Regions from separate parts of the Paenibacillus sp. tmac-D7 genome, predicted to be linked through region 3. Evidence: riboswitches for the same ligand, from Rfam matches in the RefSeq annotation. Region 3 holds a riboswitch; each other region holds the start of a gene.
The links. A riboswitch is a leader RNA that binds a small molecule or an ion and turns the genes downstream of it on or off. The one in region 3 is predicted to bind cyclic di-AMP.
Positions count from the first base shown of each region.

Region 1: it holds a riboswitch for cyclic di-AMP, as region 3 does, so the genes downstream of both, FKP33_RS08895 (hypothetical protein) here and FKP33_RS13380 (TrkH family potassium uptake protein) in region 3, are expected to answer to the same signal.
Region 2: it holds a riboswitch for cyclic di-AMP, as region 3 does, so the genes downstream of both, FKP33_RS11410 (APC family permease) here and FKP33_RS13380 (TrkH family potassium uptake protein) in region 3, are expected to answer to the same signal.

Region 1 covers NZ_VIDW01000009.1:74,721-79,333, forward strand. Annotated here, with positions in the region: gene FKP33_RS08880 (zinc-binding dehydrogenase) at 1-584, shown strand, start outside; gene FKP33_RS08885 (GapA-binding peptide SR1P) at 871-1,032, shown strand; gene thiM (hydroxyethylthiazole kinase) at 1,201-2,013, shown strand; cyclic di-AMP (ydaO/yuaA leader) riboswitch at 2,083-2,221, shown strand; gene FKP33_RS08895 (hypothetical protein) at 2,389-2,733, shown strand; gene FKP33_RS08900 (DedA family protein) at 2,814-3,416, shown strand; gene FKP33_RS08905 (diguanylate cyclase domain-containing protein) at 3,535-4,613, shown strand, end outside.
Region 2 covers NZ_VIDW01000013.1:45,891-50,503, forward strand. Annotated here, with positions in the region: gene FKP33_RS11405 (hypothetical protein) at 94-408, opposite strand; gene FKP33_RS11410 (APC family permease) at 509-2,272, opposite strand; cyclic di-AMP (ydaO/yuaA leader) riboswitch at 2,496-2,684, opposite strand; cyclic di-AMP (ydaO/yuaA leader) riboswitch at 2,772-2,972, opposite strand; gene FKP33_RS11415 (cold-shock protein) at 3,229-3,459, opposite strand; gene FKP33_RS11420 (cold-shock protein) at 3,529-3,729, opposite strand; gene FKP33_RS11425 (helix-turn-helix domain-containing protein) at 4,000-4,224, opposite strand; gene mscL (large-conductance mechanosensitive channel protein MscL) at 4,460-4,613, opposite strand, start outside.
Region 3 covers NZ_VIDW01000016.1:99,248-103,860, reverse strand. Annotated here, with positions in the region: gene FKP33_RS13390 (cation:proton antiporter) at 1-714, opposite strand, end outside; gene FKP33_RS13385 (potassium channel family protein) at 768-1,433, opposite strand; gene FKP33_RS13380 (TrkH family potassium uptake protein) at 1,447-2,799, opposite strand; cyclic di-AMP (ydaO/yuaA leader) riboswitch at 2,870-3,020, opposite strand; gene FKP33_RS13375 (CPBP family intramembrane glutamic endopeptidase) at 3,258-4,613, shown strand, end outside.

The sequences.
Region 1 (4,613 bases), on a different contig from region 3:
TCCACGGCATCGTGGACCGGGTTCAGGTGCTTCCCGGCGAGTGGGTTGTTGTTTACGGCTGCGGAGGGGTAGGTCTATCGGCGGTCAATATCGCCTCCGCTATGGGGGCGAATGTGATCGGCGTGGACATCAACGATGCCAACCTCGATTTGGCGAAGCAAATGGGAGCCGCTTACACGGTCAACAGCAGGACGACCGATCCGATTGCAGCCGTCAACGAAATGACACAAGGCGGAGCGGATGTGTCGGTAGACGCGCTCGGGCTGTCGCAGACGGCGGTTAGCGCGATCAGAAGCTTGCGCAAGCGCGGCCGGCATCTTCAAATCGGCATGACGTCGAAGCAGGATGCGGGGTCCATCGCGATTCCGGTCGATGAGATGATCCTGAAAGAACTTTCTTTCATTACGAGCTTCGGCATGCCGGCGCATCGCTATCATGCTGTACTGCCCCTCGTATCCAACGGGAAATTGACGCCGGGGAAAATGGTGACGCGAGAAGTTTCGCTTTCCGAGGTGAACGGCATATTCGAGGAAATGAGCAGCTTTACAAATACGGGAACGTATGTCGTCACCAAGTTCGGGTAAAGCGGCGTTGGCCGGCAGCTGCCGGTATAGTCGTGTTGGCGGGCGCCGGCAATGCAGGTCAAACTCGGCGAGTTGTGAGCAATAAAGGAAGAATTTCTGCTATTCCGTGTGTACTTAATGAAATTACAACCTGAATTAAATATTTTATTCGAGATTATCGTTAAATATAACGACATAAATAAGAAGAATAGTGTATAATAAACAGGAATAACATGTTATTGAAAAGGCGAATGCCAGCTTGGCTGCCGAGCTAATCCGACTTCATGAAAGAAAGGATGGATCATGCATGGAAAACTCCTCGATTAGCGTAGACCTGGGTGTAATCTTGTGTAAGCATTGCGCTGAAATTATTGGCACGTTCGATTCCGAGAAGGTGACTACGTATTATTCGGATTGCCAGGAGCCGGACTGCTTGGAAACGAGAAAGAACCCCAATAACCAACAATGAAAGCTATCGGGAAAGCTCTGCAACATGATCAAACCTAACGGGATTTGAAGCTCTCGCGGGTGTATGGCGGGGGCTTCTTTATTTATATCTGTGCGCTCGTATAAAGCGCTTGGCAAACCATCCGCGATATGAGATAGTATCATGTAACCGGAAGAAGGGGATGGGGTAATGAACGTTCAATATTTCGCGGATATTCTTGATAAGGTGCGGATCCATAAACCGCTCGTGCACAATATTACGAATGTAGTCGTAACGAATTTCACGGCGAACGGCCTGCTGGCCTTAGGAGCATCGCCGGTTATGGCATATGCTCACGAAGAGGTTGCAGAGATGGCGCAAATCGCCGGCGCCCTCGTCTTGAATATAGGCACGCTGGACGACCGTATCGTTCACGCCATGCGGATCGCGGGGCAATCGGCGAACGCGCATGGCGTTCCGATTGTTTTCGATCCGGTGGGAGCCGGGGCGACGGCATATCGCACGGAAACGGCCCGTTCGCTCATGAAGGAGCTGCGGATCTCGGTACTTCGAGGCAATGCTGCGGAAGTGGCTAACGTCGTCGGGAAATCGTGGAGCATTAAAGGCGTGGACGATGCAGGCAGTGCGGCCGGGGAAGTGCCTGCGCTTGTCCGGCAAGCGGCGCGGGCGATGAGCTGTGTCGTCATCGTCACAGGCCGTGACGATTATGTGAGCGACGGCGAGGCGACGTATCGGGTGAGCAATGGTACGCCGCTGCTGACCCAAGTGACCGGAACAGGCTGCTTGCTGACTTCGGTGGTCGGCGCCTTCCTTGCGGTGGAGAACGATCAAGCGGCTGCTGCTGTGGCGGCATTGGCTTATTATGGGGTTGCCGCAGAGCGAGCGGTCCAGATCGCCGGCTCCGACAATCCGGGCAGTTTTCAGATCGAATTGCTGAATCAGCTGCACAAGACGGATGGCGAAGTTGTACGTCGGCAGGCGAAAATAACTCGCGTGGAGTAAGCGACCGGAACAACTTCTCAATGAATTGTAAGATTTTGGATTATTGACTTGCGAATAGCAGTTTTGTATGATGAAATCACGCTTAATTTCCGGTTTACACGAAACCGGAAAGCGGGGGAACCAATGAAATTGGGGCGAATCATTCCATGTAGGGAACCATCTTTCCCGAGCCCGACAGCTAACCTCGTCAGCAGTAGATGGGTCAAATTGTGTATGTATGCAGACTTGCATCGTTGACCCGTGAATCCGGGTCTTTTTGTGCTCCAGACCCGTCGCAGTCCAGGACGATAAGCGCTAGATGATAGCGCATCCTGGCTGGATTCGGGTCTTTTTTGTTTTTATGATAACATCATAGCTTAAGTAAGGAGGATCATGATGCTCCAGCGAATTACTTCTTCCCACCTGCAAGAACTGACAGATGTTCAAAAAGAATACCTGCGAAACCATTGGATTCCACAAGAAGGCGAATATATAGCTATGGGTGACCACGAAGAGATGATTTATTACTTGAACGGGGTCGAGAAACATAAAGCGCTTCCATTATTAACGATCGGACAAATGTTAAGCTACTTAAATAAACATGACCATTCCGTCCGTATTCAACATGTTTCCGGAGAATGGGTCGTGCAGACCTCTATGATTGAAACGAAGGCTATTGAATTAAGTCATGCTTTATGGGAAGCGTTTAAATCGGTTTTGGACAAGAACACAACACGATGATGTTGTGTTCTTGTTTGTATGAGACCTGAAACCGTCGATTTTTTTTCGCGTATTGCTAAGGAAACAAGATGAGGTGAGTAATGGAACAGATATTATTGGAGTTTATTGGCTATTTCAAACAATTATCGTACATAGGCGTCGTTTTGGCGCTGACTTTCGAGTTTGTTCCGGCAGAGCTGGTTCTTCCCCTCGTCGGTTATTGGGTCTATGAAGGGGATATGAACTTGGGGCTGGCTATTCTGGCAGGGACAGTCGGAGGGGTAACAGGACCCTTGACTCTATACGCATTAGGAAAGTATGGGGGGAGGCCGGTGATAATAAAGTTTGGCAAGTTCTTTTTTATACGGACGAAAGAGATTGATAAGGCCGAACGATTTTTCCATAAGTATGGGGCGGGCGTAGCTTTTCTGGGCCGGTTTATCCCGGGGGTTCGGACCGCTGTTTCGCTTCCGTGCGGCATGGCCAGAATGAGTGTCTGGAAGTTCTCGTTATTTACGTTTTGTGCCATGCTGCCTATAACGAGTTTATACGTTTATCTTGGGTACAAGCTTGGTCCCAATTGGCACGAGGTCGGGGAGCTGGCGAAGGGGTATTTGTTCCCGGTTGCCGCCGTGATTGTGGCCGGTCTTCTCGTTTATTCAGCTGTGAAATTATTCAATCGCAATAAAGAAAGAACGACGTAGGAGACGAAAGACGGTGTGGTTTTTGAATGGTAAAATTTTAACGGGCATGGAGGATGCGGATGGTTCATGTCGAATATGTGAGTAATTATTTTACCTTCACGGAACTGAGATGGTGCCCATGTTAGAACATATAAAAGAGAAGACAAGTGATTACCTGCTGACATTAATTCAAATCATGCCTGATATCATTGTTTTTAAAGACGGTAAAGGGGCATGGGTTGAAGCGAATGATGCTGCGCTGCAGTTATTTGAGTTAGACCGTGACGCGTATAAGGGGAAAACAAATCTTGATTTTCAACGTTCTAAGCCGCATATGGAAGAGTTTTTTCATACATGCGAAGAAACCGACAATGAAGCCTGGAGACGAGGCAAAACGATTCATTTTGAAGAAAAATTCAAGCGTTCCGACGGCTCGACCGTAATTATCGAGTTTATTAAAGAACCTGTTATGGCCGAGGATGGTCGGCGGGAGTGGTTAATTGTTGTCGGCCGCGACATTACTGAACGAAAGTTAATTCAAGATCATTTGAACGAGCAAAATGTGGTTCTGGAAATGGTTGCCAAAGGCAGGCCGCTACAAGATATTTTAGGTCACATTATTGAATTTGTAGAGAAGCAAACAGAGGCTGTTTGTTCCATTCTGCTGCTTGAAAACGATTTATTAAAACATGGAATGGCTCCCCGTCTTCCGGCTTCTTTCTTGCGGGCTGTAGACGGCATACGAATTGGACCGGACATGGGTTCTTGCGGAACCGCCGCCTATTATAACAAAAATATTATTGTATCTGACATTGAGAATGATCCGTTATGGCGGGATTTCCGCGAGATTGCGCTGGATCACGGGTTTCGGGCTTGCTGGTCTGTCCCCTTTACGGATAAAGACAATCAGGTGATCGGAACATTCGCTATCTATTACAAGACTCGAAAATCTCCCGAAACCAGGGAACTCCAAATGATCGAGCGTTCCGCTTATTTAATAGGGCTGGTAATCGAACGTAATAAAGCGGAGGAAACCATTCGAAAATTGGCATTTTTCGATTCCTTAACTGAACTCCCCAACCGTAAATCGTTTCAACATATCCTTGAAAAGACGATGGCCGAAGCCAAACAAAAAAATCAATTGTTTGCCGTGCTTTATCTGGATTTGGATGGATTCAAATTCATTAATGACTCGATGGGTCATTCCGTCGGCGATCT
Region 2 (4,613 bases), on a different contig from region 3:
CGTAATCTGAAGCAGGACCTTCGCAATTGCGGAGGTCCTGCTTCAGATTCGTGCGGGGCAGGGGGCCGCCGGCACAAAAATCTTCGCTTGATATTACGGATAAAAGGATTCGTTCTTCAACCAAGTTCCACCCTCATCGGTGCTCCGGTAAAACATCGTTGCCGACCGGAGCGCTCCCCGTGCCGCCTCTTCGACTGAAGCAAACCGATTGTCCGTTGAAACGTACGGGTTGGCATTATCCGCTCCTCTATAATAATGACTTAGTTCATAAAAGTAATGACCGGCTTCATTCTTCAGGATTTTAATTCCGACTTCTTTACCATCAATGCGAGCCTTTAAAGCCTGGACGACCTCGTGAACAGCTTCAATATCAGGATGAAGATTCGCCAGCTTAAATAAATTCAACATCAGGTGCCTCCATTCGTGGATTTTGGTCTGAACGCAGCAGCTCTAATTAATGCTTCAAATGAAAAGGTACAGTCGAAATCGTAACGTCTTTTCGATTTAATCAATAGGCACGAATTAATATACTGGATTGATTATGCAGAAAATTGTGCCACCAACTCCTTGTAATAAATTGCGGAATCATCACCGTTACATAATCCGTCTCGCTGGTTTTCCATTCAATTGTATCGATAAATTTAATTAAAGGTCTCAGTATGCTCCGATAACTGGATTTTAAAATAACAAGCCGAACGCCTGAATTCCACTCCTCCCATTTTTTCTCCATCTTCTGTGCATCATCGTCGTCAAAAGCAACATAAACGGCAATAATGTTCTCTGATATCGACTTGGCATACCCGATCGTATTTAAAACGACCCGATTAACCCCTGCCACCGGGACAACGATCACATTTCCTTTGGTCACTGGCGTCTCTGCTATCGGATCAATCCGCAGTTCATTAGCCATATTCAGGTAATGCTTGTGGATACGAATAAAGAAATAGATAACAACCGGAAGGAAAAGGAATATGATCCATACTTGTGAAAATTTTGTAATCAAAAAGATTAAGCAGATGGAGAACGTTGTGATCATTCCGATTGTATTGATTAAAAAGCTGATAGCCCAACCCTTCGGTTTCATTTTCCACCAGCGGCGCATCATTCCTGTTTGGGACAAGGTAAACGGAATAAACACGCCTAAAGCATACAAAGGAATCAGGCCTTCCGTATGTCCCTGAGCAATAACAATTAAAATAGCCGATAAAACACCGAGTACGATGATCCCGTTTGAAAACCCGAGTCGATCCCCTCTGGCGGTAAACATACGGGGCATAAATTTGTCTTTTGCCATCATGTAGGCAAGCAGCGGAAATGCGGCATAGGCTGTATTCGCAGCGAGAAATAAGATCAAAGCCGTAGAAGCTTGTATGGCATAATACATGGGCCCCCGGCCAAACGTGGAAGCGGCGATTTGGGAAACGACGGTTTCTTCAGGTCTCGGTGTAATGCCATAGGTATAGGCTAGAAAACTAATCCCCATAAATAAGCTGCCTAAAATAAGTCCCATCATCATCAGGGTTCTTGCCGCATTTTTCTCCGCCGGTGCCTTGAAGTTAGGTATTGCATTAGATACGGCCTCAACCCCGGTCAATGCGGAACAGCCGGAACTGAAAGCCTTAAGGAGTATAAATAAACTAATTCCCGAGATTGCCATATCATGAGTTTGGGGCGCTGCAGAAACACCGCCTGCAGCATATTTATATAACCCGCTCAGGATAAGAAGCACAATTAGAGTGACAAACAGGTAAACCGGATAAGCAAGGATAGAAGCCGATTCCGTGATTCCCCGTAAATTCATGATGGTCAAAAAAGCAATCATCACAATAGCAATGAGAACACGATGGTCGTGAAGGCCAGGGAAAGCGGATGTGATCGCATCGGTTCCAGCAGAAATACTAACAGCCACAGTTAAAATATAATCAACTAATAAGGATCCCCCTGCTAATAAACCGACAGGCACCCCCAGATTCTCCTTCGATACGATGTATGCCCCGCCCCCCGTCGGATAAGCATATATGGTTTGGCGATAGGAAAGAATTAAAATCGTTAATAACCCTAATACAGCAATGGAAATCGGAATGGAATACCATAATGCCACAAAACCTACTGTCATTAAAACCAGCAATATTTGTTCCGTGCCGTAAGCAACAGAAGACAGTGCATCCGATGATAATACGGCAAGAGCCTTAAATTTGCTCAACTTCTCTTCCGCGAGTTCTTCGGATTTCAAAGGACGACCGATTAAGAACCGTTTCAAAGCAGACATCATCTTGAATGCTTCCCCCTTTTGAAGCCGATTCTCTGCTTCATGATTTGGATATTTTACCCGATGTTGCTGTGTTTTTATCCACATTAAATATCAACTCCTAAAGTCACAAACGGTTGTACATCTTCAAATCCTAAAGAGACATAAAAAAAGAAGCCTGACAGAAGAGGACTCTTCTCGCGGCTTCCTGGGTACGGCAAAAAAACCGTATCTTTCGCACGACAAAATCGCCTCTCTTTTTACGCTTACGAGGTTAGCTGACGGATTCGGACGTAAGAGTCGCCCTATTCTAAGCAAATGTACAAATGTACGGGATTGCTTTAGAAATTCACCCCAAAGTAATAAGCGGTGTAACAACCTTGCCCATTACCGAATGGTTCCCCCGATCCCCTAAAGGACTCAGCGATAAAGACGCATTTCATTTTTGATATCCCGGTTTTTGGCAATAAAAAGCCACAGAGGCGCTTCCCCTGTGGTCACGTTAGACGATCACAGTTTCCCCATCTCCTCCACACAACGCTTACGAGGTTAGCTGACGGATTCGGGTGGTGAGAGTTGCACCCTACCTCGGACAAAAACACTACCGATGTTTGTGTCCAAGGATTCACCCCTTCAAACTTTGATTTTTGGCTCTCACACCAATAAGCAAAGCTCGAGTTTGGTTCCCCCGCTTTCCCAAAGGGAAATTAAGCGAATTAGAATTAGAAACGTTATTTTGTTTTCATGAGTTGTATCATACGCTTATTCAAAAAAGCTGTAAAACAGATGAAATCAAGATATTAGACATCGTTTTGATAAAACGACGCGTGATACCGCTTACATATCATGCGGTCTTTTATTTCATGCTTTTTACTCGATGAATCGCGTTTTTTCTTTTCCCCAACAACCAAAAAGCCTTCATCTCACGATCCCTCTTATAGAGGAAACGTAAAAAGAAGGCTTGATTAGGGGGGCGACAGCTAAGAAATCTGCACACCTTTTTTAAGTGATTTAAAGTCGATGTTCGAGTTTAAGAGCAACGGCAGTATCTTCATGCTGCTTACCATCGGAGCAAGACACTGTCGGCAAATCGGCTGACATTCAAAGGCAAAGTTGTCACGAATCCAACCCTTACAGTCTTCATTTTCACATGACCAAATCATCGTATTTTCCGTAGGGATATCCTCTAACAATTTTTTCCGAAAATACATGATGAACCCCTCCTTATGATCCAAAAGAAAAGCTGCCCTCCATATTTGTTAGGGCAGCTTGCTTTGGGTTTACAGCTTTACAACATTTTCGGCTTGCGGACCGCGATTTCCTTGTACGACATTGAATTCAACACGTTGACCTTCATCTAACGATTTGAAACCATCGCCTGTGATTGCACTGAAATGCACGAACACGTCGTTGCCGCCTTCCACTTCGATAAAACCAAAACCTTTTTCAGCATTAAACCATTTCACTGTACCTGTTTGCATAATATGACCTCCAAATTTTTATTTAACATGTACTTTTTATTTTTGGAAACAAATAAAAAATTCACACATTGAAAAAGGTACCATCGCACAAATGATAACCCTTTGCAATATGTGAATCAAGGTTTCAAATATATGATTAAAGTAATCATACCACACTCAAACGCAAAGGGCAAGTTTTTCTCTCCTCCACAAACCAAAAAGCCCTCGTCTTACGATTCTCCGCAAAGAAGAACCGTAAAAAGAAGACTTTGTTAGGTCCATTGGATTTCCTCAGATCTGCAGCTCCCCAAGCTTAATCAGCTCGACAACCGCTTGCGAACGCCCTTTTACATTTAATTTCTGCATGACGTTGGAGATATGGTTGCGTACGGTTTTCTCACTGATAAACAGCTGCTGCGCGATATCTTTCGTCGTTTTGTCCTGCACCAGCAGTTCAAATACTTCGCGTTCGCGATTGGTGAGTAAAAATTTACTTTTGTGATCGCTGCCCTTCAAATGTCACCCCTCCTTGCCCGGGTTTTTGTATCAATACAAGGTCTAGGGATACAGTCAGATTCAGTTTATGAAGGATCACGTATACTGGTGCGGCAACCGTCCAAAAATGGGCGAGACGATGAGGCATCGCAGCTATTGGCGGGGAATCCGCCAGGGTACGGTTTTCCGGCATACGGTTATGGTTACATCTTAAGATACCCAACATGGAATGGATCTACTGAAGTGCCGCTATGGATCAGGCTTGTCCGTTCGCTTGCGCTTTCACGATAGCCGAGCAATATTTGCAGCGAATCGCTTTCTTCGGGATCTCGGATAAACATTCCGGGCATTCCTGCAAGCCGGCTTTCGGATCGGGCTTTGCCTCCTCCTTCTTGCGCAGTCGGTTCAAT
Region 3 (4,613 bases):
GTAGGCCCCAAGCGCGGTAACGACGAGGGCGATCGTGGTGTAATCGCGCAGCCATCCGAGCCTCAGGTGCGCCGTGATGAACGCCAGCCCGAACCCGACACCGATGCCGACCGCGATGCCGCCGAGCGCCGTTTGCAGAAACTCGAGCACGCTTGAGGAGAGCGATATCGCCTGTCCGCCCGTAATCGCGCCGAGCACCGAGAAGGTGAGGATCGAGCCGGTTGCGTCGTTGAAGGCGGATTCGCTTTCCACCGTTTCCCGTACTTTGCTCCGGATCTTCACTTGCTTGAAGACGGGGATCAGCGTCGCCGGGTCGGTCGACGAAATAATCGCCCCAAGCAGCACCGCATACATGAACGGGATCCCCAGCAGGTAATGGGCGGCGAAAGCGACGACCGCGCACGTAATCAGCACGCCCGGCACGCTTAGCAAGGTAAGGGTGACCCATACCTGGCGAAGGCCCGACATCCGGATGTTGCGCCCCCCGTCGAATAAGATGAGCGCGGAACCGACGGTTAAGATGAATTGATTCGTGAACGAGCTGCTCGGCTCGTGAATCAGGTGCAGCCCTTGACCGACGATCATGCCTGCGGCCAAAAAGAGAGCGACGTCCGGCAGTTTCAGCCAATTCGCCGCTTTTCCGAAAATCATGCCCAGAAATAAGACGGAAACGATTAAAAAGATGACATGCTCGATAAGTACGGCATTCTCCAACTCTCCGCGGCTCCTTCCTATATAAACCCAACGGTCGATCGTCTAACAAAGCCTTAACGAACCAAGGCGTTCTCGAAATGCTCGATCTGTTCGTTCGTGCCAATGATGACCATGACGTCCTTCTCGTCTACGGTATCGGTAGCCGTCGGCGCGATGATCACGTCGCCATGCTTCTTATTGATAGCGACGACGCTGCAGCCATAACGAGCCCGGGTATCAAGCTCCTTCAACGACAGACCATCCAAACACTTCGGAACGGCCAGCTCGGCGATCGTGTACTCCTTCGACAGCTCGATATAATCGAGCAGATTCGGGGAAACCAGCTGATGCGCGACGCGAATGCCCATATCCCGTTCCGGAAAAATGACCCGGTCGACGCCGATCTTATGCAGCACCTTCCCGTGCAGCTCGGACAACGCCTTGGCCACAACCATCTTCACCCCGATATCCTTCAAGAGGATCGTCGTCAGGATGCTGGCTTGAATATCGTCGCCGATCGCTACGATCACGCAATCAAAATTCCGGATCCCAAGCGAACGAATGACATCTTCGTCCGTCGAATCCGCAACGACGACGTGCGTGAGCTCTTCGCTCATTTCTTCTACCGCTTCCTCGTCCATATCGATCCCCATTACTTCATAACCGAGCTGTATGAGCTCCTTTGCCAGACTCGAGCCGAAACGGCCGAGTCCGATTACCGCGTACTGACTGCGTTTCATCGAATGCCTCTCCCTATCCAATCGTAATTTTCCCTTCCGGGTATCTGAACAGCTCTTTCTCTGCCTTCGGACCGAGCGCATACGCGAGCGTCAACGGACCGAGCCGGCCGATAAACATCGTAAGGGCGATCATCAACTTGCCGAACGTGGTCAAATCGGGCGTGAGCCCCATCGTCAGTCCGACCGTGCCGAAAGCCGACGTCGCTTCGAACAAAATCATCAGGAAATTGTGATCTTCCGTCGTGGACAGCAGCATGGTGACGAAGATGACCCAGAACAAGGCGATCATGGTTAACGTAATCGCTTTAAGAATCCGGTCTTTGCCGAGCCGGTTATGGAACAGCACGATATCCTCTTTCCCCCGGATCATCGCGATAATCGCCCCGATCAGCGTCGTGAACGTCGTCGTCTTGATCCCGCCGCCCGTCGATCCCGGGGACGCCCCGATGAACATGAGAACAATAATGAAAAACTGCGACGCCTGCCTCATGCCCGCGATGTCGATGCTGTTCGCGCCGGCCGTTCGAGGGGAGACCGATTGAAAGAACGAAGCCAGTATTTTACCGTTCCAGTTAAGCGTGGCAAGCGTCTTCGGATTCGTAAATTCAAAGATGAAGATGACGATGGCCCCGACCAGGATCAGAATGCCGCTCGCGCTCAACACGACCTTGGAATGGAGCGACAGCCGGCGGCGCTGCTTGTACTCCATCAAGTCGGACAGGACGACAAACCCGATCCCTCCTAATATAATCAACGCCATGGAGACGATATTGATCACATAATCGTCCGCGTAAGCCGTAATGCTGGAGAACCGGCCGGTAATCGGACCGAACAGATCGAACCCGGCGTTGTTAAAGAACGAGATCGCATGAAACACCCCATACCCCAGCGCACGCACCGGACCTAAATCGAACGACCACCGGATGGCGAAGATGACAGCCGCTGTGAACTCGATCGTCAACGAGTACACCAGAACTTTACGGATTAAGCGCACGATGCCTTCCATGCTGCCCTGATTCATCGCTTCTTGAAGAATGAGCCGTTCTTTCAGCGAAAGCCGCTTCTTCAAGGCGAAGGCGAACAGGGTGGCCATGGTCATGAACCCGAGACCGCCGACCTGAATCAACGAAATAATGACAATCTTGCCGAATAAAGACCAATGAGTGCCTGTATCGACTACGACCAGACCGGTCACACAGGTCGCCGAGGTCGCCGTGAACAACGCGTCCAGGAAAGGCGTCGGCACCCCGGACGCCGCTGACACCGGGAGCGTTAACAAGCCGGCGCCCGCCAGTATGATCAAGGCGAACCCGATGACCAAAATTTGCGGCGGGGTAAGCTCGATTTTTTTCGATTTGGATTTCATCCTGAACCTGCACCTTCTCAACTTTTTATGAACAACAAAAAAAAGACACGGGAAACCCAGTGCCATCCAAGGTTCCTGTAACACAAGCCTACGAGGTTAGCTGACGGATTCGGGTATACAGGCCCCCTATCCATGCGGCCCGTTACCCGGCCCTGCACGGAATTCACCCCTATGATTCATGGTTCCCCCGTTTTCTTGAAGAAATTCGGCTTCTTATTCAATTGATATGAATTATAAGGTTCTTTGGAACGAAGTACAAAGCTCTATTTGGCGGAAAAGGAAGGATTTTCGGAACATTACGATACATGACAGCGCTCTCAAACGGTGAAGTCTTCTCCTTGCTTGTTTTTTCCGGCGGTTTCTCGTGATATCATGAGATTACCCTATTAGCATGGATGGCCATAACGGAGAATACGATTAAGATAAGCTGTTACGATTTACCGGATAAGGAGTGTGTCATGCCCAACAAAGTTTCTCGTCCCCCCTTATGGCTGGCGGTCATCGGTCTTCTGCTGTACTTCGGGCTATCTTATCTCGCCCCGCTGATTCAGGACCACAACGATCTTGACGGGGAAGCGCAGGCGGCGCCTGCCATTAGTAAAGCGGAAGCGGCCGACCTCGCGATCGCCTTCGCCGATCACAAATTCGGGCTCTCGCCCGGCCGCACGGCGGATACGTTGTTTCAATCGAACACGGTTCGCAGCGGGTACATCCAGAAGGAAGGCTTGGAGGAAGAGTATCGAAAGCGGTTCGAGAAGCGTTATCCAATCGATTATTACGAAGTGGAAATCCGCGATGGGCAAGCCACCTATTACATCGGGGTCAACTTCAACAACCGTCAGGTGATCAGCTATAGCGCTTCGAAAGCGCCGACGGCCAAAACCGAAGCGCGGCCGGCGGCGGAAACGGATACGTCCTCGATCGCCGTAAGCGCCGTCCGCGATATGGGCTTCGATCCGGCTGCGTTCACACTGGCTGGCAGCGCTGCGGACAAACGCCCGCCCGGCGAATTCGTATTCGTCAGCAAGACGGAGCGGATCGGCGAAGCCCCGCTGGAGCTGCACGTGCAGACGGCGAACGGGCAAGCGGTGTCGTTCCGCCCGGCATTCCCGCCGCCGGAAAGCTTCACGCTCTGGCAGCAGATGCAGGACGAGCGGTCCGCTCTGATGACGCGGATCAGCTTGTTCGCATCGCTGCTGATGGCGCTCGCCGCCTTGATCCTCGTCGTACGGCAGCGCAAACAGATCGACTTCGCGCGCGGCGCGCTGCTGTCGATCGTGTTCCTGGCGATCTATGTGAGCAATAACTACAATCTGATGCCCGCCTTCCGTACGATGCACGGCAGCGGTCCTTCGGAGCCGGATGCGGTGTTGTACTTGTGGATCAGCAACATCTATGTGGCGCTGATGGCGTTGTCCTCTTACTTCGCCTTGGTTGCCGGAAGCCGGCTGACGCTTGACCGGGGCGAACGCCCGTGGGCCGTATGGCGTGATGCGGACTTCGGCGGGCAAGTGAAGCAGGCGATGAGCAGCGGATATGTGATCGCCCTGTTCATTCTCGGCATCCAGCAGGCGTTGTTCTTCGCCGCCACCGAGCTGTTCGACGTCTGGGCCGTGAACGACCCGACCGATTCGGTGTACAATATGCTGCACCCCGAATGGTTTCCGCTGCTGGCCTGGTCTGCAGCCATCTCCGAGGAAGCCGTCTACCGGGTGCTCGGCGTGTCGCTTATGCTGAAGCTGACACGCCGTCCTTTCGTGGCGGTGCTTGTGCCTAGCGTCATCTGGGCGATGAGTCACACCCAGTACCCGGTA